DNA from 2 places in the Delftia lacustris genome. Region 1 is predicted to be linked to the other one. Evidence: riboswitches for the same ligand, from Rfam matches in the RefSeq annotation. Region 1 holds a riboswitch; the other holds the start of a gene.
What was found. Region 1 has a riboswitch for thiamine pyrophosphate ahead of thiC (phosphomethylpyrimidine synthase ThiC). Riboswitches for the same ligand answer to the same signal wherever they lie in the genome.

Region 1 (15,259 bases):
CTACGAGGCGGAAGAGTTCCTAGTGGAAGGGCATTGGGATGACGAGCGCCGGCTCAACATGGTGCCGGGCGGAAAGAGCGGCCTGCGCGAAAACGGATTGCTTTCGAAAGGCGTCGTTCCTCTGCCCGATGACCGCGACAAGATACTGCACAAGTGGCTGAATGACCATGCCCGCTTGGGATTGCTAGCGCCATGGGTCGCCGAAAAGTGGAAGGACAACGACTGGGCGATGGCGCAGATTTGCGGGCGGGATGGGCGCTTGTCCGTGGTATAGGTCAAGGCAATACGCGAGCTCGCTAAAACCCACACGCCCGAGGAAATTTACGTGCGCATCGGGGCGAAAGACGTGGCCAAGTGAAACGAGTCCTGGATGGAAAAACCTACGCACGAATAACCTGTTCTCCCACGCGCTGTACCAAGCCACCACTGCTCGCGCTGGTGGCTTTCTCTATGCTTGAAATTGAACAATGTCGTGGTCAAGTCTTTTCGGACATTCCGATAGGGGATGTTCGTTCAAGCTGAGTGAGCTGCCAACGCCTGCTGCATCTCGTAGTCATTGGGTGACTGGTATCCCAGCGTGGAGTGCAACCTGATAGGGTTGTAGAAGCCCACGATGTAGTCCGCGATGTCCGCCTGGGCCTCAGCATGGTTTGCATAGTCGCGCTGCCAGACACGCTCCATCTTCAAGTTCAGGAAGAATCTCTCCATCACTGCGTTGTCCCAGCAGTTGCCCTTGCGACTCATGCTGCACACCAGGCCATGGCTCTCCAGCAACCCCATGTGCAGTTCGCTGGCGTACTGACTGCCTCGGTCCGAATGAACCAGCAATCCTGGCTTGGGGCGGCGGCTTGTGATGGCCATGCGCAGCGCCTCGCACACCAGCTGTGCTGGCATGCTCGGGGCCATGGCCCAGCCCACTACTTTTCTGGAGAACAGGTCCAGCACCACCGCCAGATAGAGCCAGCCACTGCGTGTGCGAACGTAGGTGATGTCGCTGGCCCATGTCTGGTTGGGCTTTTCAGGTTTGAACTGGCGCTGCAGCACATTGTCTGCAACAGGCAAGCCATGGCGGCTGTCGGTGGTGTGCGTGAACTTGCGCCGCCAGCGTGCTCGCAGTCCGTGCGCGGCCATCAAAGTGCGTGCTTTGTAGCGCCCAACAGCCCAGCCTTGCAATTTCAGCTGTGCACTCAGGCGGCGACTGCCGTAGCTGCTCCCACTGGCATGGAAGACTGCTTTGGCCTGAAGGCTCAGTGGGCTCACTGCAGCCTTTGTGGTGGCGCGCTTGCGCGCCGCGTACCAGCCCGAGCGGCTCATGCCCAACACCCTGCACCACTGGCTTACTGGGGCCTTCTGCGCCTGTGCTTGCGCACTCATCAGGTCCTGAATCATTTCATTTCCCGGGCGAAGAAGGCCGACGCTTTTTTTAGGAGTTCATTGTCCGATTGCAGTTGCCTGACCTGCGACTCCAATTGCCGAATGCGTTGCTGCTCGGCCGTCAACGGCTTGCCAATACCCGGACGTCCGGCCGCCTCTTCGTCGTACTGCGCCAGCCAGCGGCGCACCGCGCTGTCAACCAGATCCAGATCCTTGCTGACCTGAGCCACGCTCAGATTCTGTTCTCGGACCATCTTGACCACTTGTAGCTTGAAGGCTGCGTCAAACGCCCTGCGCGCTCTTTTGTCTTTCATGTTCGTCATTTCCTCTGGGGTCTATGGGCCCCTATCGAGGTGTCCTATTTCATTGGACCATGACACAAAATCAGCCGCTTAGAGCGTTTTCTTAACTTTGAGCGCCGCAATAGCAGTGAGGTTAGAGCGCGGCTATGCCCCGCAAGCCCCACCCGACGGACGTCAGCAACGAAGAATTGAGCTTCGCTGGCCCTTATCTGACGCTGATGGAAGAGGCGGCGCCGCAGCGCCGCCATAACTTGCGCGAAGTCTTTAACGCCCTGTGCTAGCTGGTTCGTGGAGGCGCACCTTTGCGTCTGTTGCCCAACGACTTCCCACCGTGGGAGGCGGTCTACCAGCAGAGCCGCCGCTGAGTGGAGGCGGACTGCTTCGAAGCGATGGTCTCGGATCTGCGCTCGATCATTCGCGTGGCCCAGGGCCGGCAGGGTCAGCCGAGCGCGATCGCGCTCGATGGTCGCACGCTGCAGTCGAGCAGCGAGAGCGGACCGCGCGCAGGCTACGCCGGCTACAAGCGCAGGCGAAGCAGCAAGGTGCATATGGTGGCAGTCGATACGCTCGGCCACCTGCTGGCGGTGAACGTCACGCCGCCCGACGAACAGGAGCGTGCCCAAGTCGACCACCTCTGCGCCGCAGTGCAGCAGGCCACGGGCCACACGGTCGAGCTGGCGTAGGTAGACCAGGGCGGCACCGGAGAGAAGGCGCGAGAGGTCGCACAGGAAAATGACATCACACTGCAGATCGTGAAGCTACCTGAAGCGAAGAAAGGCTTCGTGCTGCTGCCCAGGCGCTGGGAGGTTGAGCGTAGCTTTGGTTGGCTGGCGCGCTTTCGACGACTGTCTCTGGACTATGGACGGCTGCCCGAGGTGCTCAGCGGACTGCACTCCCTCTTCTTTGCCGTGCTCATGCTGCCCAATGCCGCACGACTGCTAGCTTGTGCCAGTAGTTCATAACACACCCTAAGCAGCCATTGACGAAATTAAGTCATTGTGTGTCGAATGGGCGTTGCGCGAAGGTAACCGTAGCGTGGTTCCTGCACATTGTGATCGTTGTGTTGCTGCATACCCTGTATGCACCTTGGGTTTAGCGTGTGGCTTGCGCTCCTGTTGTTGGCTACAATAAAGCGGTTGCGTAGAAGGCATTGCATTTGTTCACCACCCTCTGCATGATACGGCCAGCTGGTGAGGCTCCACTGGTGTTTTTTTTAATAAGCGTTTACCAAGGCCGTTTCATTTCTGAAAAATGGCATGCTACATGCGGAGTTACCAAGGTATATTAAATGAGCGTTCAAAATCTGCAGGCTGAATTGGAAAAGGCAAAACGACAAGTCGTTACCGATGGCTATGAGATGTCGCTGGGCGAAATCGCAAGCCTCTACAAGAATGATGAACTAATAATTGCCCCCGCTTATCAACGCCTAATTCGTTGGGAAGATTCTCAGAAGACCCGCTTTGTTGAATCGATTCTATTGGGGCTTCCGGTCCCTCCGGTATTTGTTTTTCAGCGTGAAGACGGTGTCTGGGAGCTGATTGATGGTCTCCAGCGTATCTCGACTGCTCTGCATTTGATGGGGGTGTTGCAGGTTAATGGAAAACTTATGGATCCACTGGTTTTATCAGGGACTAATTTTCTGCCATCGTTGGATGGTATGAAATGGACAAGTGGCCAAGTCGGTGATGCGAATGTTTTCAATACTCCGCTTCAGCTCGAAATAAAGCGGGCTAGAATTCGAGTGGAGATTTTGCGCAAGGAAAGCGATCAAGATGCCAAGTACGAGTTGTTTCAGCGTCTCAATACAGGAGGATCGAAACTCAGCGACCAGGAGGTTCGCAACAGCGTTCTGGTGATGCTCAATGAGAATTTTTTCAATTGGATTCGCGATCATTCTGCCAAGCAGGAATTCAAAGACACAATTCAGCTCACTCCCACGCAACAGGAGTTGGCACAAGATAATGAAATGGTATTGCGCTTTGTGGCCTACCGACGTGAGGCGTATACTAAAGGGTTGGATGTTAATGAGTATCTAGACCACGCAGCACGTAAATTGAGCGCGCTGACTGCAAACGAACTGGCCGATGAATCAATAACCTTTGATTGGACTTTTGAGCTATTGTGGAAGACGTTTAATGGCGAAGCATTCAAGCGCTGGGACGGCAATCGACATACAGGCCGATCTATGCTTGCCGCCTTTGATGTTATCGCTTACGGTGTAGCGGAAAATCGACAGAATATTATGGCTATGCTAAATGATGCCCAGCGTCAGAGTTGGCTAGTCGACAAGGTTCGTTCTTTGTGGACAAACGAAATTTATTCAAATTATTCTGGTCAGGGTGTTCGCGGAACAACGCGGATGGCCAATCTGCTTCCCTTTGCTGTAGAGTATTTTAAGCCATGAAGATCAGGTCAACAGAGGATCTGACAAACTACTTAGATGATGATTTGGCGTGGCGACGCAAAGAGATTATTGAATTGCGCGTAATGGCGAAATCAGCCAAGGCGAAGAAGGCGGATGTTCATGTTCGGGCAGGTGTTGCCATGTTATACGCACACTGGGAGGGTTTTATAAAAAATGCCTCTAATGCCTACGTCGTCTTTGTGTCAGCACGTGGAATGAAGACGCGCGATTTGCAGGACTCATTTATTGCGCTGAGTATCAAAACCAAGCTCAGTCTGATGGGTGATAGTGGGAAATCTTCAGTAGCCGTTCCAGCAATTACGCACCTTATGTCGTTGCTTGATAAGCCAGCTTTGCTACCAGTCACAGGGATTACCGCAGAGGGGAACCTGAAGTCGGATGTGTTTGTCAATATTGCGGGCTGGCTGGGTATCGATGTTGCCCGATACTCGTCTCGCTTCAATCTGATTGATGAGACCCTGTTGGCCTCAAGAAATAGGATTGCGCATGGGGAGTATCTCAGTATCTCAACGCAACGTTTCGAAACTCTTGCCGAAGAGATACTAGAGCTGATGATGTGGTTCAAGACTGATTTGGAAAACGCCGCGGCGCTCAAGTCCTTCCAGCGCATAGACAGCACACTACCCGCCTTGGCAACTAGCGTGACATAAGGACTCAGGCTTGGATGGTAGCTGCAACTGACGTTGCTCAGTCTGACGCCGCCGGCCAAGCGGGCCGTTTGGCTGGCTGTTCCCGACTGGCTGCCGACTTTGAAGGTATGCCTGGGCGCTCGCGAACGTTCGACACTTTCAAGACTGGCTTACCAAGAGCACCCGTTCAACGCGCCCCGAACAATACGCCCGAGCAAAGTCAACCGCCGTTTCACCCCTCTCAGTCTTTGCGTACACGTCAGCCCCGTGCGCGAGCAGCCAGAGGATGGCATCAAGCGGTTCATCCCCAAGATCCCCTCCGCGTTGAATAGTCGAGTCGATTGAAAAATCAACGGCCATGTGAAGCGCAGTCCACCCGTCCGCATAGGCCCGCCTCACATCGGCGCCGTACTGCAGCAGCAAGTCCAGGGCCTTCAAGTCGTTTGCACAAGCCGCTGCCATCAGAGGCGACTGGCCTTCCTCATCCATTGCGTTGGCATCGACGCCAGCCTCAAGCAGACGTCTCACTTCGGTGATTTGCCCATCGTCAATGGCTTTCATGAGCGCACTGATGTCATCCATGCCCAACCTCCGGTTTCGGCCGTTCTTTTGGAGGTCTCGAAGCTCAGCGAATCTCGGCTGCTAGTCCGCAGTCCCGCCCCGCAGTTCCTCCTCAGCCCTTCCCATCACCTCCGCCGCGCCACACCCCAACCCCCGCGCAATCTTGAACACGATGACCAGCGTGGGCATGTGCTCCCCGCGCTCCACCTTGCCCATGTGAGAACGCTCGATATCGGCGAGGTTGGCCAATGACTCCTGGGAGATGCCGCGCTCGTTGCGAAGGGAGCGCACCGCCGCGCCGAAAGCCCGGGCAATGTCTGCATCAAATGAAGTGGCGCCGACTGGACGGCCGCGTTTGACAGGACGCTTTTGCATGGGCAAGAGCGTCAGTTTTTGATGCAATTTAAACCACGTTATATTTAACTCTTTTGTTGATTTTGGGCTGCTGCTGCCTTGCATCCGGCACAGCTCGGTACGAGGCCGAGACGCAGGCTTCAATCATCAGAGGAGGCTTCGATGGATCAAGACATCTGCACCATTTCCGAACCCAAACTCGACGACCTGGCCATCGACGCCGTCCTGCACCTGGGCGCTGCCCTCGAAGTGCTGGAGCTGCACGCTCGCCACAAGGTCACGGCCATCAACTGCGTCTGCCGCGACCTGCTGCGCATCTACTACGCCAAGGCCGATCAGGCGCAGTCGCTGGAGCCGCAGGACAAGGAGCTGCTGGGCCTGCTGCACGACACGGCGGTGGACCTGGGCTATGCCGTCGAGGTGGTGGACCATCTGAACGGCGACGAGGCCGATGACCCCATCCTCTATGCCGTGAGCTATCTGCTCAAGGCGGCCAAGCGGTTTGCGGATGAGGGCGTTGCTGCGGCGCTTGCCGGGAACGGGTAGGGCGCAGGGCTGCCGCCTGCGTTGCGGGGGCCGGGCTTCAGGGGCAGGGTTTGAGGTGGGCCGCCGTGGCCTGTTCGGTCAGCGGGTCTTCGGCCAGGGCCTGCAGCAGCGCGTCCAGCAGGCCGGGAAAGCGCGCATCCAGGTCTTGGCGGCGCAGGGAGAGCAGGTTTTCCCGGCCGTCGGGGCGCTGCCAGATCACGCCGCTGTCGCGTAGCACGCGCCAGTGGTGGGTCATGGTGGATTTGGACTGGCCCTGCAAGAGCGAGCCGCAGGCGCGCTCATGGCCTGCGGCCAGCGCGCGCACCACGGCCAAGCGCAGGGGGTTGCCCAGGGCGTTGAGCAGGTTTTCCAGGCGTATCTGTTCGCGGTCGGGGTGGTTGGCAAGCATGAATCGTCCAGTCGATGGGGCGCCACTGTGCCATGGAAGCAATGCCGCACGTCGCTGATGCGGCGTGGCGCGGGCAGTTATCTGGCAGACAGGGGCATGGCGTGGTGAAAACATGAATCGTTCTGCAAGAAGTTGCGGAAGATAGTACGATTGTCTTCGTACATTCCAATTGTCATCAACCCTCATTCAACCCCCGCGAGAATCCGACCCTTCGAACCGGCAGATCACGCACTTACGCTTTCGTAGCACCCAGGAGTCCTTTCATGGCCCGCCATACCCCCATAGAACGCTATCGCAACATTGGTATCTCCGCGCACATCGATGCCGGCAAGACCACCACGACCGAGCGCATCCTGTTCTACACCGGGGTGAGCCACAAGCTGGGCGAGGTGCACGAGGGCGCCGCCATCATGGACTGGATGGAGCAGGAGCAGGAGCGCGGCATCACCATCACCTCGGCGGCCACGACCTGCTTCTGGAAGGGCATGGACGGCCGCTTTGACCAGCACCGCATCAACATCATCGACACCCCGGGCCACGTGGACTTCACCATCGAGGTGGAGCGCTCCATGCGCGTGCTCGACGGTGCCGTGATGGTCTATGACGCCGTGGGCGGCGTGCAGCCGCAGTCCGAGACGGTCTGGCGCCAAGCCAACAAGTACAAGGTGCCGCGCCTGGCCTTCGTCAACAAGATGGACCGCACGGGCGCGGATTTTCTGCGCGTGCGGCAGATGATGATCGACCGCCTCAAGGCCAACCCCGTGCCCATCGTGCTGCCCATTGGCGCGGAGCAGCAGTTCACCGGCGTGGTGGACCTGCTCAAGATGAAGGCCATCATCTGGGACGAGGCCACGCAGGGCATGAAGTTCGAGTACCAGGAGATTCCCGCCGCCATGGTGGCAGACGCCAAAAAGTGGCGCGAGTCCATGGTGGAGGCGGCTGCCGAGGCCAGCGAAGACCTGATGAACCGCTACCTGGAAGAGGGCGACCTGCCCGAGGCCGACATCCTGCGCGGCCTGCGCCTGCGCACCATTGCGGGCGAGATCCAGCCCATGCTGTGCGGCTCGGCCTTCAAGAACAAGGGTGTGCAGCGCCTGCTGGACGCTGTGGTCGAACTCATGCCTTCCCCGCTGGAAGTGCCGCCCGTGGAGGGCCATGCGGAAGACGGCTCCATCATCGTGCGCCATGCCGATGACAGCGAGAAGTTCTCTGCCCTGGCCTTCAAGCTGATGACCGACCCCTTCGTGGGCCAGCTCACCTTTGTGCGCGTCTACTCGGGCGTGCTGAACAAGGGCGACAGCGTGCTCAACTCCGTCAAGGACAAGAAGGAGCGCATCGGCCGCATCGTGCAGATGCATGCCAATGAACGCCTGGAGGTCGATGAAATCCACGCAGGCGACATTGCCGCCTGCGTGGGCCTGAAGGACGTGACCACGGGCGAGACCCTGTGCGACCCGTCCGCGCCCATCGTGCTGGAGAAGATGGTCTTCCCCGAGCCCGTCATCGCCCAGGCCGTGGAGCCCAAGTCCAAGGCCGACCAGGAAAAGATGGGCATCGCCCTGTCGCGCCTGGCGGCCGAAGATCCGTCGTTCCGCGTGCGCACCGATGAGGAATCGGGCCAGACCATCATTGCCGGCATGGGCGAGCTGCACCTGGAAATCATCGTTGACCGCATGAAGCGCGAATTCAACGTGGAAGCCAACGTGGGCAAGCCCCAGGTTGCCTACCGCGAAACCATTCGCCAGAAGGTCACCGATGTGGACGGCAAGTTCGTGCGCCAGTCCGGCGGCAAGGGCCAGTACGGCCACGTGGTCTTCACGGTGGAGCCGCAGGAACCCGGCAAGGGCTTCGAGTTCGTAGACGCCATCAAGGGCGGCGTGGTGCCGCGCGAGTACATCCCTGCGGTGGAAAAGGGCGTGGTCGAGGCCCTGACCAGCGGCGTGCTGGCCGGCTACCCCGTGGTGGACGTCAAGGTCACGCTGACCTTCGGCTCTTACCACGACGTGGACTCCAACGAAATGGCGTTCAAGATGGCGGCCATCTTCGGCTTCAAGGAAGCGGCGAGAAAGGCCAGCCCCGTCATCCTCGAGCCCATGATGGCCGTGGAAGTCGAGACGCCCGAAGACTACGCCGGCACCGTCATGGGCGACCTGTCCTCGCGGCGCGGCATGGTGCAGGGCATGGACGACATGGCCGGCGGCGGCAAGTCCATCAAGGCCGAAGTACCCCTGTCCGAAATGTTCGGCTACGCCACCTCCCTGCGCTCGCAAACGCAAGGCCGTGCCACCTACTCCATGGAGTTCAAGCACTACGCCGAAGCACCGCGCAACGTGGCCGAGGCGGTGATCAACGCACGGGTCAAGTAAAAGAGTCTGCGCCACAGGCCAGGCCGTGAGGCCATGGCCGTGGCCCTCACCCCTCCCGTATGCCGACGCAGGTTGCCCGCAGCGAAGCGAAGGGACGTGGACATTCGGGTCGCCTTCTTTGATCTGACCTTTCTTGGCGAATCAAGAAAGGGCAGTCGGCCGCCGGGCCGAGACCCGGCCTCGAAAAACACCCCCCCGGCAGGGGCAAAAAGCGCACCGAACCCACGCCCAACGAAAAACAGCTCCTTGAAGGAGCTGTTTTTCATAAGAGAGGAGAAGCCGGAATCAAGCCTCAGGCTGCTGCTCAGACTCAGCAGTTTCAGCATCAGCGACGGGAGCCGCCTCTCCAGAATCAGACAGCGCCTGCCGCACACCCGCCTTCTCACCAGCAGAAGCAAACTTGCTGTACTTGCCAACGATGCCGACCAGCGCACCATAGATGCGCGGATTGCCCGCCAGGCATTCCTTCTGCTCCAGGAAATCCGCCTCACCCGTGAAGTTGCCGACCAGGCCACCGGCCTCGGTCACCAGCAGGCTGCCGGCGGCCACGTCCCAGATCTGCAGGCCGCTTTCAAAGAAGCCGTCGGCAAAGCCGGCTGCCACGTAGGCCAGGTCCAGCGCGGCGGCGCCGGGGCGGCGCACGCCTGCGGTTTCCTGCATCACGTCGCCCAGCATGTTCATGTACTGCTTGAAGTTGTCGCCACGGCGGAAGGGGAAGCCGGTGGAGATCAGGCTGTCCTTGAGCTGGATGCGCTTGGACACGCGGATGCGGCGGTCATTCAGGTAGGCACCGCGGCCGCGCGTGGCGGTGAACAGGTCGTTGCGCGAGGGGTCGTACACCACGGCATGCTCCACCTTGCCCTTGAAGGACAGGGCAATGCTCACGCAGTACACGGGGAAGCCGTGGATGAAGTTGGTGGTGCCGTCCAGCGGATCGATGATCCAGACGTAGTCGGAGTTCTTGGCGCCGAACTCGTTGCCCGATTCCTCGGCCAGGATGCCGTGGCCCGGGTAGGCGCCCAGCAAGGTTTCGATGATGGCCTGCTCGGCCGCCTTGTCCACCTCGGTCACAAAGTCGTTGACCTGCTTTTGTGCGACACGCACGGATTCCACGTCAAGAGCCGCGCGGTTGATGATGGCGCCGGCGGCGCGTGCGGCCTTGATAGCCACGTTGAGCATGGGATGCAGGTTGGTCGACATAGATTGTGAGGCGTTGGCGGAGCAGCGGCTGTGCAAGGAGAGGACGGTCCTCTCTGGCAAAAGCAGGCTGTTTGACGCGGGTAAGAACGGAAAAAGCCGCGTCCGGCGATGCGGGGCGGCGACAATAGCGCGCAATTTTACCCGCCTTGTCCGTTTTGTGCTGCGCAACCTGTCCCGTCTTGGGGGCTCTGCCGGCGCCGGCAGGCCAGCGACGCCATGAAAACCCGATTCGTACTGATAGAAACCAGCCACGCCGGCAATGTGGGTGCCGCCGCCCGCGCCTTGAAGACCATGGGCTTTGACGACCTGGTGCTGGTGCGCCCGCGCTGGCCCAACGTGCTGCGCAAGGAAGAGACCATCCAGCGGGCCAGCGGCGCGCTGGACGTGCTGGGCAATGCGCGCGTGGTCGAGACGCTGGAGGAGGCGCTGGACGGCATCAGCCACCTGTGCGCCACGGCCATGACGCCGCGCGACTTCGGCCCGCCCACGCGCACGCCGCGCCAGCATTTCGAGCTGCTGCTCAGCGGGGCGCTGGATGTGCTGGCTGCGCCCGATGAGGCCGATGCGCCCGATGAAGCGGCACCGCCCACCGATGCATCCGTGTCCGCACCGGCTCCCGCGCCGCGCTGCAACCAGTCCGGCGTGGCCTTCCTGTTCGGCTGCGAGCGCTTCGGCATGAGCAACGACGATGTCTACCGCAGCGATGTGGCGCTGTCGATTCCGTCCAATCCGCAGTTCGGCTCGCTGAACCTGGGGGCAGCCATCCAGGTGGTGGCCTATGAGTGGCGCCAGGCGCTGGGCGGCTTTCCCGTGGTGGAGCACACGCCTGCGCCGCAGCGCGCCGACGCGGCCCAGGTGGCCGGCATGCTGGGCCACTGGGAGCAGGCGCTGGCGCATATCGGCTTTCTCGATCCGGCCGCGCCCAAGAAGCTGATGCCGCGCCTCAACCAGCTTTTCAACCGCTCGCAACTGACCGCCGAGGAAATCCACATCCTGCGCGGTGTTGCGAAGGCCATGCTGCAGAGCACTCCAGCGAAACGCTAGACTGAGCGGTCTTGTCAACAATAACCAGCCCCTAGATGCTTGACCGCCTGCGCTCCGATATCCAGTGCATCCTCGACCGCGACCCTGCGGCACGCAGCACCTGGGAGGTCATCACCTGTTATCCGGGTCTGCATGCGATCTGGCTGCAGCGCCCGGCGCACTGGTGCTGGAACCATGGCCTCAAGTGGCTGGGGCGCTTCATCTCGCACATCGGCCGCTGGCTCACCGGCATCGAGATCCATCCGGGCGCCGTCATCGGCGAGCGCGTCTTCATCGACCACGGCATGGGCGTCGTCATCGGCGAGACGGCCGTGGTCGGCGACGGCTGCACCATCTACCACGGCGTGACCCTGGGCGGCACCTCTCTGTACAAGGGCGCCAAGCGTCATCCCACGCTGGGCCGCGATGTGGTGGTCAGCGCGGGCGCCAAGGTGCTGGGCGGCTTCGAGGTGGGCGACGGCGCCAAGATCGGCAGCAATGCCGTGGTCATCAAGCCCGTGCCCGCAGGCGCCACGGCCGTGGGCATTCCGGCGCGCATCATCGCCAGCAAGAACGGCCACAGCGCCGATGTGACCGAGCACGACCCGGCATCGGCCAAGGCCGAGTCCATCAAGGTCCCGGCCTCTGCCGCGCCCCAGCCGTTCACGGCCTACGGCATCACCCAGGAAATGGACCCCGTGGCCCAGGCCATGCGCGGCCTGAGCGATGGCGCGGCCGCGCATGAGCAGCAGATCGCGCTGCTGTGGGAGGCCATTGCCAAGCTCTCGGCAGGCAGCAAGGTGGGCGACTGCGTGCCCTGCGAGTCCGAGCGCCCGCAGGCCTTCCAGAAGGACAAGATCGACCAGATCATGGGCAAGTAGGCCTGCACAAGATCACCAAAGATCCCCAAGATCCCCCAAGAAGACCGGAGACTCCGACCAGCATGAACGTTGAACAGGCCTTGCATGCGCGCCGCTCCGTGCGCGCCTTCCTGCCCCAGTCGCCCGATGCGGCGCTGGTGCGCACCCTGATGGAACAGTCGGCCAATGCGGCCTCGGGCGGCAACCTGCAGCCCTGGCGCGTGCTGGCGCTGACGGGAGAGCCGCTGCAGCAGCTGCTGACCGCCGTTGCCGAAGCCGAGCCCCAGGACGCCCAGCCCGGTCTGTCCTACCCGCCCAATCTCTGGGAGCCCTACCGCAGCCGGCGCTTTGCCAATGGCGAAGAGCTGTACCAGTCGCTGGGTATTCCGCGTGACGACAAGCCCGCGCGGCTGGAGCAGCTGGCGCGCAACGGCCAGTTCTTCGGCGCGCCCGTGGGCCTGATCGTGGCGGTGGACGAGCGCATGGGCCTGCCGCAATGGGTGGACCTGGGCATCTACCTGCAGTCCTTCATGCTGCTGGCCTGCGCCAATGGCCTGGCGACCTGCGCCCAGGGCTTCTGGCGCCGCTACAACGACGCCGTGACCCAGGCGCTGGCGCTGCCCGAGGGCTACCACGTGGCCTTCGGCATTGCGCTGGGCTACGAGGACAAGAACGCCCCCATCAACGGCTGGCGCGCCACGCGCGCTCCGCTGGCCGAATGGGGTGCGCTGCGCGGCTTCGACTGACTGCGGCGCATGGCCCCTGGGCAAACCCGCAGGCGATGGGCCGCCAACCATCCCCTATACTTGCCGCTGCTCCGGGGTGTGCTGATGCACTGAGATGCCAACCGGTCCATGCGCTGCATGGGCCAGGCGGCGAACCCGACGAACTTGATCCGGTTGATACCGGCGGAAGAAGAGCGGGACCCTGAAGCGGGGCCGAAGTCAGAGGATGGAAGTCCGCCACGGCGGATACACGCAGGGCCGCAACGGCCAGGCAGGCCACCATCCAACGCACATCGGCTCTTGCCAACCAAGGCTGCTCGTGCGCCTTGGCGTGCGTGGCAACCAGGGGCCAAGGCCATACGGCCCTGGCAGGCCCACACTGGCATAGCCCGGTGCGCGGCCTTTGGCACAGCCCAAGGAGTGTCCGGTTCCCGGAGCGTTGTTGATCGACGCTTTGAACGCAAGGAACCCGACATGAACGCTCCCGATTCCATCTTCACCCCCGCAGCCGGCGAAGCTCCCGACGCACAGCGTTTTTCCGACCTGCTGGCGCAGTCGCGCAAGCCGTTCCCGGCCTCCACCAAGAGCTATCTGCAAGGCAGCCTGCACAGCGGCCTCAACGTGCCCGTGCGCGATATCCAGCTGACCAATGGCGAGCAGGTCAGCGTCTATGACACCTCGGGCCCCTACACCGACCCGGCCGTGGCCATCGACGTCCGCAGCGGCCTGCCCGGCGTGCGCAATGCCTGGATCGAGTCGCGCGGCGACAGCGAGTACTACGCCGGCCGCCTGCGCCAGGCCCTGGACGACGGCGGCAAGCGCGGCGAGGAAGACGAGCGCGTGGCCCGCCTGCGGGCCGAGGCCGCATCGCTGCAGCGCCAGCCGCGCCGCGCCAAGAGCGGTGGCAACGTCACCCAGATGCACTACGCGCGCAAGGGCATCATCACGCCCGAGATGGAGTACGTGGCCCTGCGCGAGAACGGCCGCCGCGAATGGATGGCCGAGTACCAGCAGGACGCCGCGCGCGAGGCGCGCCTGGCCGGCAACGGCCTGGGCGCCGCCATCCCCAAGATCATCACGCCCGAATTCGTGCGCGACGAAGTGGCGCGCGGCCGCGCCATCATCCCGGCCAACATCAACCACCCCGAGATCGAGCCCATGGCCATCGGGCGCAACTTCAAGGTCAAGATCAACGCCAACATCGGCAACTCGGCCGTCACCTCCAGCATCGAGGAAGAGGTCGAGAAGCTGGTCTGGGCCATCCGCTGGGGCGCGGACAACGTGATGGACCTGTCCACCGGCAAGAACATCCACACCACGCGCGACTGGATCATCCGCAACTCGCCCGTGCCCATCGGTACCGTGCCCATCTACCAGGCGCTGGAGAAAGTGGGCGGCATTGCCGAGGACCTGACCTGGCCCATCTTCCGCGACACCCTGATCGAGCAGGCCGAGCAGGGCGTGGACTACTTCACCATCCACGCCGGCGTGCGCCTGGCCTACATCCACCTCACGGCCCAGCGCCGCACGGGCATCGTCTCGCGCGGCGGATCCATCATGGCCAAGTGGTGCATGGCCCACCACCGCGAGAGCTTCCTGTACGAGCACTTCGAGGACATCTGCGACATCATGAAGCAGTACGACGTCAGCTTCTCGCTGGGCGACGGCCTGCGCCCCGGCAGCGCCTCGGACGCCAATGACGAGGCCCAGTTCGCCGAACTGCAGACCCTGGGCGAGCTGACCCAGCTGGCCTGGAAGCACGACGTGCAGACCATGATCGAAGGCCCCGGCCACGTGCCCATGCACATGATCCAGGCCAACATGACCGAGCAGCTCAAGCACTGCCACGAGGCGCCGTTCTACACCCTGGGCCCGCTGACCATCGACATCGCCCCCGGCTACGACCACATCGCCAGCGCCATCGGCGCGGCCATGATCGGCTGGTTCGGCACCGCCATGCTGTGCTACGTCACGCCCAAGGAACACCTGGGCCTGCCCGACCGCGACGACGTCAAGCAGGGCATCATCGCGTACAAGATCGCAGCCCACGCGGCCGACGTCGCCAAGGGCCACCCCGGCGCCCGCGCCCGCGACGACGCGCTGAGCCAGGCCCGCTTCGACTTCCGCTGGCAGGACCAGTTCAACCTGGGCCTGGACCCCGACACCGCCCAGGCCTACCACGACGAAACCCTGCCCAAGGACAGCGCCAAGGTGGCGCACTTCTGCTCCATGTGCGGCCCCAAGTTCTGCTCCATGAAGATCACCCAGGAAGTGCGCGAATTCGCCGCTGCCAAGGGCGTGGCCGAGCAGGAAGGCATTGCCGCCGGAATGCAGGCCAAGGCCGAGGAATTCAACCGCGCGGGCGGGGAGTTCTATATCCCCATCGTGGCGGCCAGCAGCGATACGACGGCGCGTTGAAATCTGCTGACTCCTGATCGGGAATGCGCCATGTAGGCTGATATTTCCCCTATAGTCGATCCAGCCTTGGACTGGTCAAATAAACACC
Region 2 (15,259 bases), 2.7 Mb from region 1:
GTCATCGACCTGCTGGGCAGCCCCAACTTCGCACAGTTCGACCTCACCAGCCTCAAGTACATCGGCGGCGGCGGCGCGGCCATGCCCCAGGCTGTGGCCCAGCGCCTGCTGGAGCAATACGGCCTGCGCTTTTGCGAGGGCTACGGCCTGACCGAGACCGCTGCGCCCACGCACAGCAACCCGTCCGAGCACCCCAAGCAGCAGTGCCTGGGCATTCCCTTCATGAGCACGGAGGCGCGCGTCATCGATCCTGACACCGGTGCCGAAGTGCCCCAGGGCGAGCAGGGCGAGATCGTGGTCCACGGGCCCGAGGTCTTCGACGGCTACTGGAAGCGCCCCGACGCCACGGCCCAGGTCTTCATGGAGATCGACGGCAAGCGGTTCTTTCGCACCGGCGACCTGGGCCACGTGGATGAGGACGGCTACTACTTCATCACCGACCGCCTCAAGCGCATGATCAACGCCAGCGGCTTCAAGGTCTGGCCGGCCGAGGTCGAGTCGCTGATGTTCCGCCACCCCGCCATCCAGGAAGCCTGCGTGATCTCCACGCGCGACGCCTACCGGGGCGAGTCGGTCAAGGCCGTCGTCGTGCTGCGTGCCGGCAAGGAAGACACCACGGCCGAGGACATCATCCAGTGGTGCCGCGAGAACATGGCCGTCTACAAGGCGCCAAAGGTGGTGGAGTTCGTCAAGGCCCTGCCCAAGAGCGGCAGCGGCAAGGTGATGTGGCGGCAGTTGCAGGAGGCGCAGGCGTAGCCCCGCGGGCAGTTCCCATCCATGGGCAAGTCCCACACGCGCTTGCCCAGGGCGCCGTGGGGCTGTTTGCTGCAGGGGCTCTGCAAAGGCTGCGCGCGCATCTATGATCGCGCGCCAGATACGAACACCGCAGCGCACAGCACATGCATAGATTTCCTGGAACCGCTGCCACGGCCGTGGCAGCTTTTTTTTGGGTTTCCGTTCCCGTCCCCGTTGTCGCGCACGAACTGTGCACCCTCGTCGCCGACGCCGACACGGGCCAGTCCCTGGTGCACAGCGGCCCGGCCTGCGCCGAGCGGGTCACGCCGGCCTCCACCTTCAAGATCGCCATCAGCCTGATGGGCTATGACGCCGGCATCCTGCAGGACGAGTCCCGGCCCGCGTGGCCGTACCAACCGGAGTATCCGGACTGGGGCGGCGATGCCTGGCGGCGCGATATCACGCCCCAGGCGTGGATGAAGGACTCGGTGTTCTGGTACTCGCAGCAGGTGGTGATGCGTCTGGGCCAGCAGCGCTTTGACGCCTACGTGAAGGCCTTCCGCTATGGCAACGAGGATGTCTCTGCCGTGCCAGTGGCCGACCCGGGCCACAACGGCGTGTGGGTGGTGTCTTCGCTGCGCATCTCGGCGGCCGAGCAGGTGGCCTTCATGCGCAGGATCGTGCGCCGGGAACTGCCCGTGAACAGTCAGGCCATCGACATGACCGCGCGCATCACCCGGCATCCAGTGGCCGTGGGCGGCTGGACCGTGCATGGCAAGACGGGCACGGGCTCGCCGGGCAGCGACAACCGCTACGACGCCAGCCGGGCCTATGGCTGGTACGTGGGCTGGGCCACCAAGGACCAGCGCAGGCTGGTGTTCGCCACGCTGATCCAGGACGAGCAGGCGCAAAAGCCCAATGCCGGCCTGCGCGCCCGCGATGCCCTGCTGCAGCGACTGCCTGCCGTGGACCGCTGACAATGCACGGGCCGTTCCTTTTCCGTACACCTTCCGCACACGAGCGACAGACCGACACCCGATGAAGACCATTGACGAAATGCTGAACCTGGACCTGCTCACCCCCGAGCAGCACGTTGAGATCAGCGACTGGATCGCCCGCGCGAACTCCCCCGAGGAAATACTGCAGATGCCGGCCCCCCTGTGGCAGGCCGTGGAGCGGGCCAGCGAGGCCATGGGCGTCAATGCCGATCTTCTGCGGCCGCCCGCGCTGGATGCGGGCGGCGCGGTCTTCGGATAGGGCGTGCTACGCCTCCTTCCGGACCCCTTTCCCGGCTTTCACGGGCACATCAAAGTGCATAGCACGCTCTAGGGCAGGCGCCGCAGTTCACCATCCCATCATCGACCGGTGCGCGCCAATGCCGGCCATGGCGCCATCGCTCACGGCCATGGCCACGTTGCCGGCCGCGCGGGTCGCGTCGCCACAGGCGAACACGTTGGGGACGCTGGTGGCCTGGCCTTCCGCGACCTTGATGAAGGGACCCATGGGGCCTTCTTCCAGGGCGCAGCCCAGCTGTTCGGCCACGGGGCTGGCGATGCGGGTGCGCGGCTGGGTGAACAGGCCATCCATGACCAGGCGGCGGCCGTCCTGCAGCAGCACGTCGGCCCGGCCTTCCAGGCGGGCGATGGGGGTGGCCTCCACCTGCGTGCCGCGGCGTGCGAAGGTGGCCAGCTCATCGGCACTTGGCGCGTAGGCGCCGTTGAGCAGCAGGGTGGTCTGGCCCCAGTCGGGCAGCATGACGGCGTGGTGATGGGCCAGTGCCGAGCTGGCAATGATGCCGATGCGGCCCGCATTCATCTCGTAGCCGTGGCAGTACGGGCAATGGAAGACGCTGCTGCCCCAGCGCTCGGCCAGTCCCGGCACGGGCGGCAGGCTGTCACGCACGCCCAGCGCCAGGACGAGGCGGGCAGCGCTGATGGCGGTGCCCGCTGCATGGAACTCCAGCCGGCCATCGGGCGCCACGCGGGCGTCTTCGGCCGTGCCGTCCAGCCACTGCACGGTGGGGTAGGCCATCAGCTGCTGCCGGGCCTGGGCGGCGATCTGGGCGGGGGCGACGCCATCCTGGGTGAGAAAGCCGTGCGATGTCTCGCCGGCCTGGTCCACGAAGCGGTTGCGCCGCAGCCCGGCATCGACCACCAGCACCTGGCGGCGCGCACGCGCCAGTTGCAGGGCGGCGGACAGGCCGGCATAGCTGCCGCCGATGATGGCGAAATCAATGTGTTTCATGCTGGTGCTCCTGCAGTTGGTACCAGCCCTGGCCGCCCGCTGCGCGGTGGCGCGCCAGGCGGGCATGGAAGTCCTGGGACAGGGCAGCCAGCGTCACCGAGCCCAGGCGCGCGAGCAGGGCGGCCTCGGCTTGCTGCACCGCGTTGCTCAGCGCTTCGTTCACGGCCTGGGCGACCAGGCATTCGGGCCGGTCTTCCCTGAAGCCCAGCGACACCAGATCAGGGGCGCCCAAGGCTTCATGCACGTCGCGCAGCGTGGTGCGGTCCAGCTCGCAAGACAGCACCCAGCCCCCGCCATGGCCTTTGGCGGAGGTGACAAGGCCTGCATCGCGCAGGCCCGACATCAGCCGGCGCAGCACGACCGGGTTGGTCTGCAGCGCGGCGGCGAGCATGTCGGAGGTGGCAGGTCCATCGCCCTCGGCCATGTGCAGCAGCACATGCAGGACGTCCGAGAATTGGCTGTTCTGTTTCATGCAACATTATTTGTTGCATGAGTGTGGCCTTGTCCCGTGAAGGGGAATGGGCCTGCCGACGACTGATCAGGACTCGCCCGTGAACCCGATCTGCTTGACCAGCGAACTCCAGCGCTCGAACTCGGCCTGCTGGTCGGCGGCCATCTCCTGCTGCGTGCTGCCGCGCGCCAGCAGGCCCAGGGCCGCCAGCCCGTCGATCACGGCCTTGTCCTTGAGCGCGGCGGTGATGGCCGCGTTGGCGTTGGCAATGGTGGCGGCCGGGGTCTTGGCGGGCGCGTAGAACCCGAACCATTCCTCCACCGTGACATCGGGAAAGCCCAGCTCGGTGAAGGTGGGCACCTCGGGCAGGAAGGGCGAGCGCTGCCTGCCCGAGGTGGCCAGCACGCGCAGGCGGCCGGCCTTCAGGTACTGCAGGTAGTCGCCGCTGGGGTTCATGGTGGCCGCGATCTGGCCGCCCACCAGGTCGGTGATGCTGGGCACGGTGCCGCGATAGGGCGCGTGCTTGAGCTCCACGCCCGAGCGCAGGCCCAGCAGCGCGCCCAGCAGGTGCGGCATGGAGCCCGCGCCCGGCGAGCCGAAGCTGGCGCGGTCGGGGTTGGCCTTGGCCCAGGCCAGGAAGTCCTTGAGCGTCTTGACCTCGGCCGGCACGGCGGGGCCCACGGCCAGGCCGTGGTAGATCACGGCGCCAATCGATACGGGCGTTGCGTCTTCGGGCCTGTAGGTCAGCTTGGGGTAGATGTGGGGATAGACCGAGAAGGCCGATACGGGGGCCAGTGCCAGCACGGAACCGTTGGGCGGGGAGTTCTTCAAGGCCTCCACCGCGATGCGGCCTCCGGCGCCGGGCTTGTTCTCCACAAAGCCCGGGCCCTTGCTGTAGGGCGTGCTGCCCAGCCGCTCGGCCACGCGGCGGGCCACGCTGTCGCCCGAGCTGCCGGCCGGAAAGCCGTACATGATCTTGACCTGGTCCAGTGCCTGGGCCAGGGCTTGCAGCGGTGACAGCGAGCCCAGGGCGGCGGCGCTGCCCAGGGCCTGGACGAAATGACGGCGATGCATCTGCATGGGATGTCTCCTGGTGAATATGGGAAAGGCAGGCGGATGGAAGCGGCTCAGAACATGTGGCGGATGCCCACGTTGATGCCGGTCTGCGAGCGTCCCGGCGCGGTGTTGCTGCCCGGCGCGCCGCCGCTGACCGAGACGGTCGCCAGGCGGTCGTTGCGGATGTGGCCGAGCTGCGTGTAGACGGCCGTGCGCTTGGACAGGTTGTAGATGGCGCGTGCCACCAGCAGGTCGGAGTCGTAGCCCGACACGCCGCGGTAGCGCAGCGTGAGCCACTGGGTTTCGAGCACCAGGGCCTCGGTGACCGGGTAGGAGGCGCCCACGTACCACAGGTTGCTGCGTGGCTTGACGGCGTCGCCGTCGTTGTCGCGGCGCAGCAGGCCGCCGCCGATCTTCACGCCGGCCAGCTTGAAGTAGCCGCCCAGGTGCAGGCGCTCGTCATGCTTGGCGCTGGAGTTCATGCCGCCGAACACCGGGTCGGTGGACGAGGCCGGCGTGCGGCCGTTTTGCTGCTCGTAGCCCAGCGCCACGCCCCAGGCCGGTGTGTCGTACTTGGCGTACAGCGACCACTGGCGGCAGGCCTGCGTGTCCGATCCGCTCTCGCCCGGGCAGTTGGTGCCTGCCGGGCTGGGGCCGGCATTGACGGTGTCACGCCCGAAGCTGTAGCCCGCGCCCAGTGCCAGTCCGCCGAAGTTGCCGCGCCAGGCCAGCATGTTGTCGGCGCGCGAGTTGGGAATGTAGGCGTCCAGCGAGCCCATGGCGAAGACGGCCGGGCCGATGATGTCCGAGTCCAGCAGCGACCAGAACAGCATGGAGTTCTGGCGGCCCATGGTCAGGCTGCCCCAGTTGCCGCCCAGGCCCACCCAGCTTTGGCGGCCAAAGCCGCGCCCGCCCTGGTTGAAGGTGCCCTGGTCGGGCGCAAAGCCCGACTCCAGCGTGTAGATGGCCTTGAGGCCGCCGCCCAGGTCCTCGCTGCCGCGCAGGCCCCAGCGCGAGGGCACCATGCTGGTGGTCGATGGCATGCGGCTGAGACCGCCGCCCGCCGCCACATTGTTCAGGTGCTCCACGCCCACATCGACGATGCCGTAGAGCGTGACGCTGGAGGTGCCTTGCGCGAAGGCGCCGAAGCTGGCGCCGGAGCCGGCCAGGGCCAGCACGGCGGTGGCCGCCAGGGTCCGCGGGGATGGGGTGGTTTTCATGGTGATGTCTCCTCTGGTTTGAAAAATCGTTGCCGTCTTGGCGTGGGTGTCCGCGCGCCTTTTCTCGGGCGCAGCGGGGCCCGGCCCCGCCGGGGGCGGGACTGCGGACAAGGGGTGGATGGGGGCGGAGGGGGCGGGCCGTTCAGGCGCCGCCCGCCTTCAGTGCATGGTCAGCGGCAACTGAAGCTGGCAGCGCTTTCCATGTCGCCGCTGCCGTTGTAGCGGGCGGCCAGCGGATGGGGGCACAGCGGCCGGGTGCGCGTGGGCGACCAGTTGGCGGGCAGGTCGGCGTTGGCGCCGCCCGCGTTGCCCGCGCCGCGCGCACTGGCGATCACGCGGTCCGGCGCCTGGCCTTTCTCCACCCAGGCCACGAGGGAGCTGAGCATGTCGAACTGATCGGTGGCCGGGCCGCCGCTGCAGTGGTTCATGCCGGGCACCAGGTACAGGCGGGCGAAGTCGGCGGCGTCGCCATGGTTGCGGCGCAGCGTGTCGTACCACTGCACGGTGTCATCGCTGGAGAAGATGGGGTCGGCCGTGCCGTGGTAAACCATGAGCTTGGCGCCCCGGTTGCGCAGCACGGGCAGCTTGCCGTAGTCGGGCGGCATCATCAGCGACAGGCCGCTTTCCGTGAAGGTGCTGTTGGTCGCCTGCACCTTGGCCAGCATGCTGTCCACGCTGCCGTTGAGGGCGAACTGCGCGTCGTTGAAGCTGGCGGCGCTTTCCGGCGGCGTCTGCCAGATGAAGGCCACGGCACCGGAGTCGCGGCTGATGGGGTTGGAGAATTTCCAGCCGGCCCAGCCGGCCGTATCCAGGCCCGCGTCATACGGGAAGCTGCTGTAGATGCGGCTGCCGCCGCTGGTGGTGGCGCCCTTGAACAGGCCGGCAATGGTGCTCTTTTGCTCGGCGCTGAGGCAGCTGCCGTCGCGCGCGCCGCCGCAGGTGGGCACGTCGCGCGACAGGTCGAAGCTCGCCTGGCAGGCTGCGCCTGCCTGCACCATGCCGTCGGTGGCCCCGTCCAGCGCATCGCACCGGGCCAGCACGGCCTGGCTGACCAGGCGGCGCTCGGCCTGGGTGAAGCCCGTGCCCAGGTCCGAGGCCGTGGTGGCCAGCTTCGCATAGCCCTGGGCGCCGGCAATGTTGGCAATGGCCGCCAGCGGCAGGCGCGTGCCGGGGTTGCCGGCGATGATGCCGTCGTACTGGTCGGCATAGCGCGAGGCCGCCACCATGGCGTGGCGCCCGCCGTTGGAGCAGCCGCCCAGGTAGGAGCGGTCAGGTCCCTTGCCATAGGCCGTCTGCAGCGCGCTGCGCGCCATGGGCGTGAGCTTGCCCACGGCCTGGTAGCCATAGTCCAGCCGCGCCTGCGGGTCCAGGCCGAAGAAGGGACCCAGGCTGCCTGCATGCCCGGCATCGGAGCTGAGCACGGCAAAGCCCATCTGCAGCGCGTTGCCCAGCGGCCCGCCGCCCAGCGCGCCCACGGCCGTGCTCACGACGCCGTCCAGCCCGCCGTTGGCCTGGTAGAAGAAGCGCCCGTTCCAGTCGCGCGGCAGGCGCATCTCGAAGCCCACGGCGTAGTTCTGGCCATCCACGGTGCTGACGCGCTCGTGCATTCGGCCGGTCACGCGGCAGTGCTCGGCAATGGGCTTGCCCGCCACCGCCAGCGTGCCGGCGGCCACGGTCTCGGCGGCGGTGATGCGGGTGTTGGGGAAGGATATTTTCGCGGCCAGGTCCGTGCACGACAGCAGCGTGGCGGGGCGGGCCTCGGCCAGCTGCGCGATGCCGTCGCTCGAGCCGCCGCAGGCCGACAGCAGCAGGGCGGGCAGGGCGGCGGCCAGCGCGGCCGGCAAGGCGCGGGAACGGGTCTTGTGGATCTTTCTGTCCATGTCTGTCTCCTCGGAAGGTGGTGTGAAGCCTCAGCGCGAATCCGTTGCGTGGCAGCCGTTGCCTGCATCTGCATCGCTTTCTGATGGCCGCGATTTTGGTTATATTTAATAACCAATTCAAGCGGCCTTTGCGAATTTCTTATTGGGACTTCCCCTTGATTGCGGGGCAGGCAGCAGGCCGCACAGGAGACAGACATGGACCACGAAAAACTCATTGCCATCGACATCCACACGCACGCCGAGGTGAGCTGCTGGAACCCGTTCGACAACTACGGCGAGGAGTACGACCGCGCCGCCGACAAGTACTTCGGCAACGGCCGGCGCCCGACCATCGCCGAGACCGTGGCCTATTACCGCGAGCGCAACCTGGGCCTGGTGATGTTCACGGTGGACAGCGAATCGCAGCTGGGCCGGCGCCGCATTCCCAACGAGGAGATCGCCGAGGCTGCGCGGGCCAACAGCGACATGATGGTGGCCTTCGCCAGCATCGATCCGCACAAGGGCCGCATGGGCGCGCGCGAGGCGCGGCGGCTGATCGAGGAAGAGGGCGTCAGGGGCTTCAAGTTCCACCCCACGGTGCAGGGCTTCCATCCCTACGACCGCATGGCCTGGCCGATCTACGAGGTGGTGGCCGAGTACCAACTGCCGGCCATCTTCCACACGGGCCACAGCGGCATTGGCAGCGGCATGCGCTGCGGCGGCGGCCTGCGCCTGGCCTACAGCAATCCCATGCACCTGGACGACGTGGCCATCGACTTTCCCGACATGCAGATCGTGATGGCCCACCCCAGCTTTCCCTGGCAGGACGAGGCCCTGTCCGTGGCCCTGCACAAGCCCAATGTCTGGATCGATCTGTCGGGCTGGAGCCCCAAGTACTTTCCCCGGCAGCTGGTGCAGTACGCCAACACCCTGCTCAGGGACCGCGTGCTGTTCGGCAGCGACTATCCCCTGATCACGCCCGAGCGCTGGATGAAGGATTTCCAGGAAGCCGGCTTCAAGCCCGAGGTGATGCCCGGCATCCTCAAGGGCAATGCGGTGCGGCTGCTGGGCTTGGACCGGCCCGCCGCGCAGAAGGCGGACTGAGCGCGCTCAGTTGTAGATCTTCTGCAGCAGCTGGATCAGCGTTTTGCGCTCGGCATCGGTCAGGCGGTAGGTGGCATCCATCTCCAGCTGGGCCGCCGTTCTTTCTGCCTGGGCCGTGAGTTCGGCGCCGGCCGGCGTCAGGTGCACGCCCACGGCGCGGCGGTCTGTGGGATGGGGGCGGCGCTCGATGAGCTTGCGCCGCTCCAGCGCGGCGATCAGGCCCACCAGGTTGGGCGGCATCACGTCCAGCGCCGCGCACAGCTGGCGCGAGGTGATGCCGGGGTTGTGGGACACCAGGGACAGCACGGAGAACTCCACCATCTTGAGATCGTGGGTGGCCATGCGCTCCACGAACACCTCGATGATGGACATCGAGGCACGCCGGGCGTTGTAGCCGACCAGGGTGTGCAGGAAAGAGGCGTCGATGGACGGCCCCGGCGCTGTGGTGCCGGACGGGGCCGTGTTCTCTTCGGACGGAGCGGGCTTGGATGTGCGGGCGCGGGGCATGGGTTCAAGGAACTGAAAATCGAATCATAGTGTGGCGCGCGGCTGCCGTGGTCCGGGGCCTAAGGCCGTGGCGATTGGCCGCGTTCGCCTTCAGCCTGTCTTCAGGCGTGCTTCAGCCCCCCTTCAGCCTGCGCGTGCGCCATGCGCCCGGACGGTCCTACATTGCGGCCTGCCCCCTTGCGGGCATGACTGCATCAGCAACCAGGAGGACCATCCATGATGACTTTTCGCCATTCCCGCGCGTGGCTCGGCGCGGCCGGCATCGCCACCCTTGCCCTGGGCCTTGCGGCCTGCGGCGGGGGCTCTTCGGGCAGCACCAACCCCGGGCCGCGCATCTGGGGCTACATCCAGCTGCCTGACGGCAACAAGATGCGCTATTCGGTGGTCTTTCCCAAGGGGCCGGGGCCTTTTCCCGTGCTGATGGAGTACGACGGCTACGGATCGGGCTCGGTCACGGACCAGACCACCCAGGAATGGACCAAGGAAGGCTATGCCGTGATGGGCCTGAACGTGCCCGGTACGGGCTGCTCCACGGGCGAGAACCAGTGGGCCGACGCCTCCGTGGGCGCGGCCGGGGCGCACGCGGTGGAGTGGGCTGCGCGCCAGGCGTGGTCCACGGGCAAGGTGGGCATGGTGGGCTATTCATACTCGGGCTACGACCAGCTGTGGGTGGCGGCCCAGCGTCCGCCCAGCCTCAAGGCGATCGCGCCTGGCAAGAACGTGGCCGATCCCTACCGCGACGTGGCCTATCCGGGCGGCATCCAGAACATCGGCTTTCCCGCCAATTGGTGGGGGCAGTTCCCCGCGATATGGCGCAAGGCCGCCGAGGACGCCAAGGCGCTGGACGGCGATACCGGATGCGCCCAGGTCGTGGAGGACAACATCCGCAAGATCCAGCGCCCCGACCTGGACATGGCGCGCTGGCTGGACGAGGACCGCTTCTTCGGCGCCCGCTACGCGCGCAAGAGCGCCATGTACACCACGCACCGCATCGACATTCCCACGCTGGGTACCCAGTCCTGGCAGGACGAGCAGGTGGGCACCCGCATGGGCTACTACGAGGACAGCATCGCCCCGGACAAGATGTGGCTGATCAGCTCCAACGGCGACCATCACACCGACAGCGCCCCCTTTATTCGCGAGACCATGAAGCGTTTTTACGCGCGCTTTCTCAAGGGCGAGAGCAACGGCTTCGAGCACACGCCGCGCGTGCTGCTGGCGCAGGAAATGCAGTGGATGAACGGTGGGGGCGACTATGGGCAGCTGCGCCCCTCGGCCGTGGCCAGCTTTGACCGGCTGCCCGTGCGCGTCACGCCCATGACGCTGTGGCTGCAGCCGGGCGGCGGGCTGGGCGATGCGCCCCCGCAGGCCGAGCGCCAATCGGCCAGCTACCGCTACCCGCTGCCGGGCGCCGATGCCAACCATCCCGACGCGGACACCGAGTCCGGCGCGGGCCAATGGATGGCCAGCCCCGCCGGGCAGGGCCTGCTGCGCTTTACCACGGCCCCGCTGCCGCGCGCGCTGAGCTTTTATGGCGAGGCCTCGCTGGACCTGTGGCTCAGCGCCACGGCCGGCGACACCGATGTGCAGGTCACCGTCTCGGAGGTGCGTCCCGACGGCCAGGAGATGTTCGTGCAGCGCGGCTGGCTGCGTGCCTCCATGCGCGCGCTGGACGGCCAGCGCTCCACCGCCTTGCGGCCCTGGGGCGATTTCACCGAGGCCGCCGTGCGCCCGCTGCGCCCCGGCGAGCCCACGCTGATGCGCGTGGAAATCCAGAAATTCGCCCATGTGTTCCGCGCGGGCTCCAGCCTGCGCGTGACCCTGGACACGCCTTCGCAGACCGGGTACTGGGCCTTCGACCATCTGTCCACGCCTTCGACCAACACCGTCTGGCTGGACCGCAGCCGGCCGTCGAAGATCGTGCTGGGCCATATCGCCTATGCCCATGAGCGGCAACTGCCGGACTGCCGGCGCATGCTGCGCCAGCCCTGCAGGCCCAACGAGGAGGCTGTTCCGCCGGGCGTGGGCCCCATGCCGCCGCTGTGACTTCGTGCCCCGGTGTTGACTATGAATGAACGTTCGTTCATCATTCGGGGCATGAAAAAGAAGGAAGACATCAGCGAGCGCAGGGCCCTCATCGTGCAGGCGGCCCTGCAGTGCTTCGTGGAGCGCGGCTTTCACTGCACCAGCATGCGCGACATTGCGCAGGCCGCCTCGGTGAGCCTGGGCAACCTGTACAACCACTTCGACGGCAAGGAGGCCTTGATTGCCGAGGTCGCCACGCAGGAGCAGACCGAGCTGCTGCCCTTGCTTCAGGCGCTGGAGCGGGCCGCAGCCCCTTCGCTGCCGGTGGTGGCGCAATTCCTGGTCGCCTACCAGGCGCTGTGCCGCCAGCGGGAATGGGCCGTGCTCAGCGCCGAGTGCCTGTCCGAGATCGCGCGTTCGCCCGGGCTGGCGCCGGCCTTCGAGGCCAACCGCAGGCGCATGCTCGACGGCCTGGCAGGCTTCATGGAGCGCGGGGCGCAGCAGGGCCTCTTGCGGCCCGCCGTGCCCGTGCGCCTGGCCGCGCAATTGCTGCTGGATGCCGTGGAAAGCGATGCGCTGCGCTTTGCGCTGGCGGTGACGCCGCAAGAAGACGCGGGGGCGGATGAAGGGGTCGATGTGCTGCATCCCGCCTTGCTGTCCTGCCTTCTTGGAGGCGAGGCACAGGGAGACGCGACATGAGGCATGCCACCGGCAGGGGCGCCCGCCTGGCGGGGCTGGACCTGGCGCGCTACCTGGCGCTGGCGGGCATGGTGTTCGTCAACTTCAAGCAGGCCATGCATCCCGCGCTGCAGGAGCCTGGCTGGCTGCTGTCGTTCTTCCATTTCCTGGAGGGCAAGGCCTCGGCCACCTTCGTGGTGCTGGCAGGCCTGGGCCTGGTGCTGGCCACGCGCTCGCTGGAGCCGGCCACGGCGCGCCTCTGGACGCTGCGCCGCGCGCTGTTCCTGCTGGTGGCCGGTGGCATGAACCTGGTGATCTTTCCGGCCGACATCATTCACTACTACGCGGTCTACTTCGTGCTGGCCATCGCCTGGCTGCAGGCCGGCGCAAGGGCGCTGCTGGCCGGCATGGCGGCCGTGGCCGTGCTCTCCGCCTGGGCCTTGCTGCAGCTGGACTACAGCCAGGGCTGGGACTGGGCCAGCCTGTCCTACCAGGGCCTGTGGGAGCCGGCCGGCTTTGCGCGCAACCTGCTGTTCAACGGCTTCCATCCGGTGCTGCCGTGGTTTGCGTTCTTCCTGTGCGGCATGCTGCTGGCGCGCCTGCCGCTGGCCGAGCCGCGCGTGCAATGGGGTCTGGTGGCTGCGGGTGGCGTGATGGTGGGATTGGCCTGCGCCGTCTCGGCGCTTGCGGCCCGCAGCGCTTGGGCTCCCTGGCTGGCCACCGGCCCCATGCCGCCCGGCCCGGCCTACCTGCTGATGGGCCTGGGCTGCGCCAGCATTGCCATAGGCGCCTGCCTGCGGCTGGCCGACCGCTGGCCCGGTGGACCGTGGCGCGGCCTGCTGCCGGCCGGGCGCATGACGCTGACCCTGTACCTGGCACACATCCTCATCGGCATGGGCCTGCTGGAGGCCATGGGCGCGCTGGACGGATCACGCAGCCTGCGCGAAGTGGCCGTGGCCGCCGCGCTGTACGTGATCATCGCCAGCCTGGCCGCCTGGGCCTGGAGCAAGAAGGTGGCGCAGGGGCCCGTGGAATGGGTGATGCGGCGGCTGACGGCACTGGGCTGACGCAGTCTTGCAGGGCGATGGCCCCGGGCCTGCGGCGTTGGCGACCCTGCTGTAAGATAGCCCTCCGCTCCGGGGTGCACGCCAGTGCTGAGATCCACACCCGAGAACTTGAACCGGGTCATTCCGGCGGAAGAAGAGCCTGCACCCCTGCGTGGCCGCCCATGCGCCACGGCCGGGGGAGCCTTCGGAGCATCACGTCCCAGCTCTCGAAGGAATTCCATGGACAAGGCCCGGCCCCAGGCGGCTTCTCTGGTCGCAGACCTGCTTGCATTCATCGCCATGGACGGCTGCACCGACGAGCAGTTCGATGCACTGGCCCTGCGGCTGTTCGCCTACCAATACGAATCGAATGCGCCGTTTCGCAGCTTCTGCCAGCGGCGCGGCGCCACGCTGCGCAATGTGAAGACCTGGAGCGACATTCCCGCCGTGCCCATCGATGCGTTCAAGGCCATGGAGCTGCGCAGCGAGCCGGCCTCGCCCGCGGAGCGCGTGTTCATGACCAGCGGCACCACGGGCCAGGCCAAGGGACTGTCCGCGCGCGGGCGCCACTTCCATCCAGCGCTCGATGTCTACGATGCGTCGATGACGCGCAACTTCGCGCAGCGCTTCATGGCCGGGCACGAGCGCCTGCCCATGGGCATCCTCTTTCCCGACGAGCAGGCCATGCCCAACTCTTCGCTGGCCCACTACCTGGCGCTGGCCAAGACGGAATTCGGCACTCCCGACAGCCGCTACTTCCTCACCCCCGACGGCCTGGACATGCCCGGCCTGTGCGCCGTGCTGGAGGAATCCGAGCGCAGCGGCCGCCCCTATGCGCTGCTGGGCGCCAGCTTCAGCCTGGTGCATGTGATGGACGCGCTGCGCGAGCAGGGCCGCAGCTTTTGCCTGCCGCCGGGCAGCCGCATCCTGGACACGGGCGGCTACAAGGGCCAGTCGCGCGAGTTGCCGCTGGAGGACTTCTACGCCGACCTGTCCCGGCTGCTGGGCGTGCCGCGCAGCCACTGCATCAACATGTACGGCATGACCGAGTTGAGCACGCAGTTCTATGACGACGGCAATGCCACGCTGCCCTCGGTCAAGTCGGGGCCGCACTGGATACGCTCGCGCCTGGTCGAGCCCGTCACCGGCCGCAGCGTGGCGCCCGGCGAGCGCGGCATTCTCGTGCACTGCGACCTGGCCAACTACAACGCGGTCACCACCATCCTCACCGAGGACGTGGGCCTGTGGGCCGGCCATGGCGAGAACAGCGGTTTCCTGTTGCTGGGGCGTGCCGAGGGCGCAGCGGCCAAGGGCTGCTCGCTGGCGGTCGATGAATTCGTGAAGGCCGCTGCTGCATGACCATCGAGCGGATCACGGCCGGCTACCTGCCCGAACTGCCTGGTTTGCGCGAGGACAAGGTGCAGTGGCATGTGCTGCCCTTCGAACGCGGTGGCGTGCGGCTGGAAGTCTCCGTGCCCCTGCTGACCGGCCCGCAGATGCATGCGCTGGCAGCCCATGTGCGCCGTGCCGCCGACCGCCACCTCAGGGCCATGCCCGTGGCCGAGATCATCGACGCCATCGACCGCGCCATCGCCCGCCTGCTGGACCGCAGCGATCCCTATCGGCGCCAGGCCGAGACCTGGCTGCCCGTGGTCAGCGGCTATGACGCCGACATGGTGCGCCTGGGGCTGACGGGCTTCTTCAAGACCTTTCGCGCCGCGCAGCTGCGGCGCTTCGTGGCCGAGGACTTTGCCAACCCGGCCGTGCTCGACGGCTTCCAGCCCGCGCCCAAGGGCGGCGCGGTGCGCGCCTTCGGGCCCGACCTGCTGATGCACAGCTGGGCCGGCAACGTGCCTGCGCTGTCCCTGTGGAGCCTGGTCTGCGGCCTGCTGGTCAAGGCGCCCGCCATTGGCAAGCTGGCCAGCGCCGAGCCGCTGTTCGCTGGCTGGTTCGCACGGCTGCTGGCCGAGGTGCATCCGCCGCTGGCCGATTGCCTGGCCGTGGTGTGGTGGAGCGGTGCGGGGGGTGTGGATGGGGCGGATGGCGCGAATGGAGATGCCGCCGCCGCGCTCCACGCCGAGGCCGACACCGTGCTCGCCTACGGCGGCAACCAGACGCTGCAGGCGCTGCGCCAGCGCCTGCCCGTGACCACGCGCTTTCTGCCGCATGGCCACAAGCTGGGCTTCGGCATGGTGGGCGCCCAGGCGCTGGACACGCTCAAGGCGCCCGCCGTGGCGCGGCTGGCGGCCTGGGACGTGATGCGCTACGACCAGCAGGGCTGCTACTCGCCCCATGTCTTCTACGTGGAGCGCGGTGCCCCCGTGCCGCCGCGTG

Region 2: another riboswitch for thiamine pyrophosphate. It lies ahead of U6958_RS13260 (hypothetical protein); the one in region 1 lies ahead of thiC (phosphomethylpyrimidine synthase ThiC).

The regions. Positions count from the first base shown of each region.
Region 1 covers NZ_CP141274.1:5,275,618-5,290,876, reverse strand. The annotation lists gene U6958_RS25680 (hypothetical protein) at 1-274, shown strand, start outside; one part of gene U6958_RS25675 (IS3 family transposase) at 514-1,415, opposite strand; one part of gene U6958_RS25675 (IS3 family transposase) at 1,415-1,697, opposite strand; partial or broken gene U6958_RS25670 (IS5 family transposase) at 1,823-2,638, shown strand; gene U6958_RS25665 (DUF262 domain-containing protein) at 2,965-4,080, shown strand; gene U6958_RS25660 (MAE_28990/MAE_18760 family HEPN-like nuclease) at 4,077-4,751, shown strand; gene U6958_RS25655 (ankyrin repeat domain-containing protein) at 4,890-5,312, opposite strand; gene U6958_RS25650 (helix-turn-helix domain-containing protein) at 5,373-5,666, opposite strand; gene U6958_RS25645 (hypothetical protein) at 5,808-6,191, shown strand; gene U6958_RS25640 (helix-turn-helix transcriptional regulator) at 6,229-6,579, opposite strand; gene fusA (elongation factor G) at 6,843-8,945, shown strand; gene U6958_RS25630 (inositol monophosphatase family protein) at 9,231-10,145, opposite strand; gene U6958_RS25625 (RNA methyltransferase) at 10,362-11,189, shown strand; gene cysE (serine O-acetyltransferase) at 11,225-12,049, shown strand; gene U6958_RS25615 (nitroreductase) at 12,112-12,774, shown strand; TPP riboswitch at 12,837-12,962, shown strand; gene thiC (phosphomethylpyrimidine synthase ThiC) at 13,228-15,171, shown strand.
Region 2 covers NZ_CP141274.1:2,588,753-2,604,011, forward strand. The annotation lists gene U6958_RS13195 (long-chain fatty acid--CoA ligase) at 1-756, shown strand, start outside; gene blaOXA (class D beta-lactamase) at 900-1,712, shown strand; gene U6958_RS13205 (hypothetical protein) at 1,774-1,992, shown strand; gene U6958_RS13210 (NAD(P)/FAD-dependent oxidoreductase) at 2,080-2,979, opposite strand; gene U6958_RS13215 (Rrf2 family transcriptional regulator) at 2,966-3,451, opposite strand; gene U6958_RS13220 (tripartite tricarboxylate transporter substrate-binding protein) at 3,518-4,510, opposite strand; gene U6958_RS13225 (porin) at 4,558-5,706, opposite strand; gene U6958_RS13230 (tannase/feruloyl esterase family alpha/beta hydrolase) at 5,877-7,586, opposite strand; gene U6958_RS13235 (amidohydrolase family protein) at 7,782-8,669, shown strand; gene U6958_RS13240 (MarR family winged helix-turn-helix transcriptional regulator) at 8,676-9,176, opposite strand; gene U6958_RS13245 (CocE/NonD family hydrolase) at 9,393-11,222, shown strand; gene U6958_RS13250 (TetR/AcrR family transcriptional regulator) at 11,274-11,900, shown strand; gene U6958_RS13255 (DUF418 domain-containing protein) at 11,897-12,946, shown strand; TPP riboswitch at 13,007-13,098, shown strand; gene U6958_RS13260 (hypothetical protein) at 13,166-14,284, shown strand; gene U6958_RS13265 (acyl-CoA reductase) at 14,281-15,259, shown strand, end outside.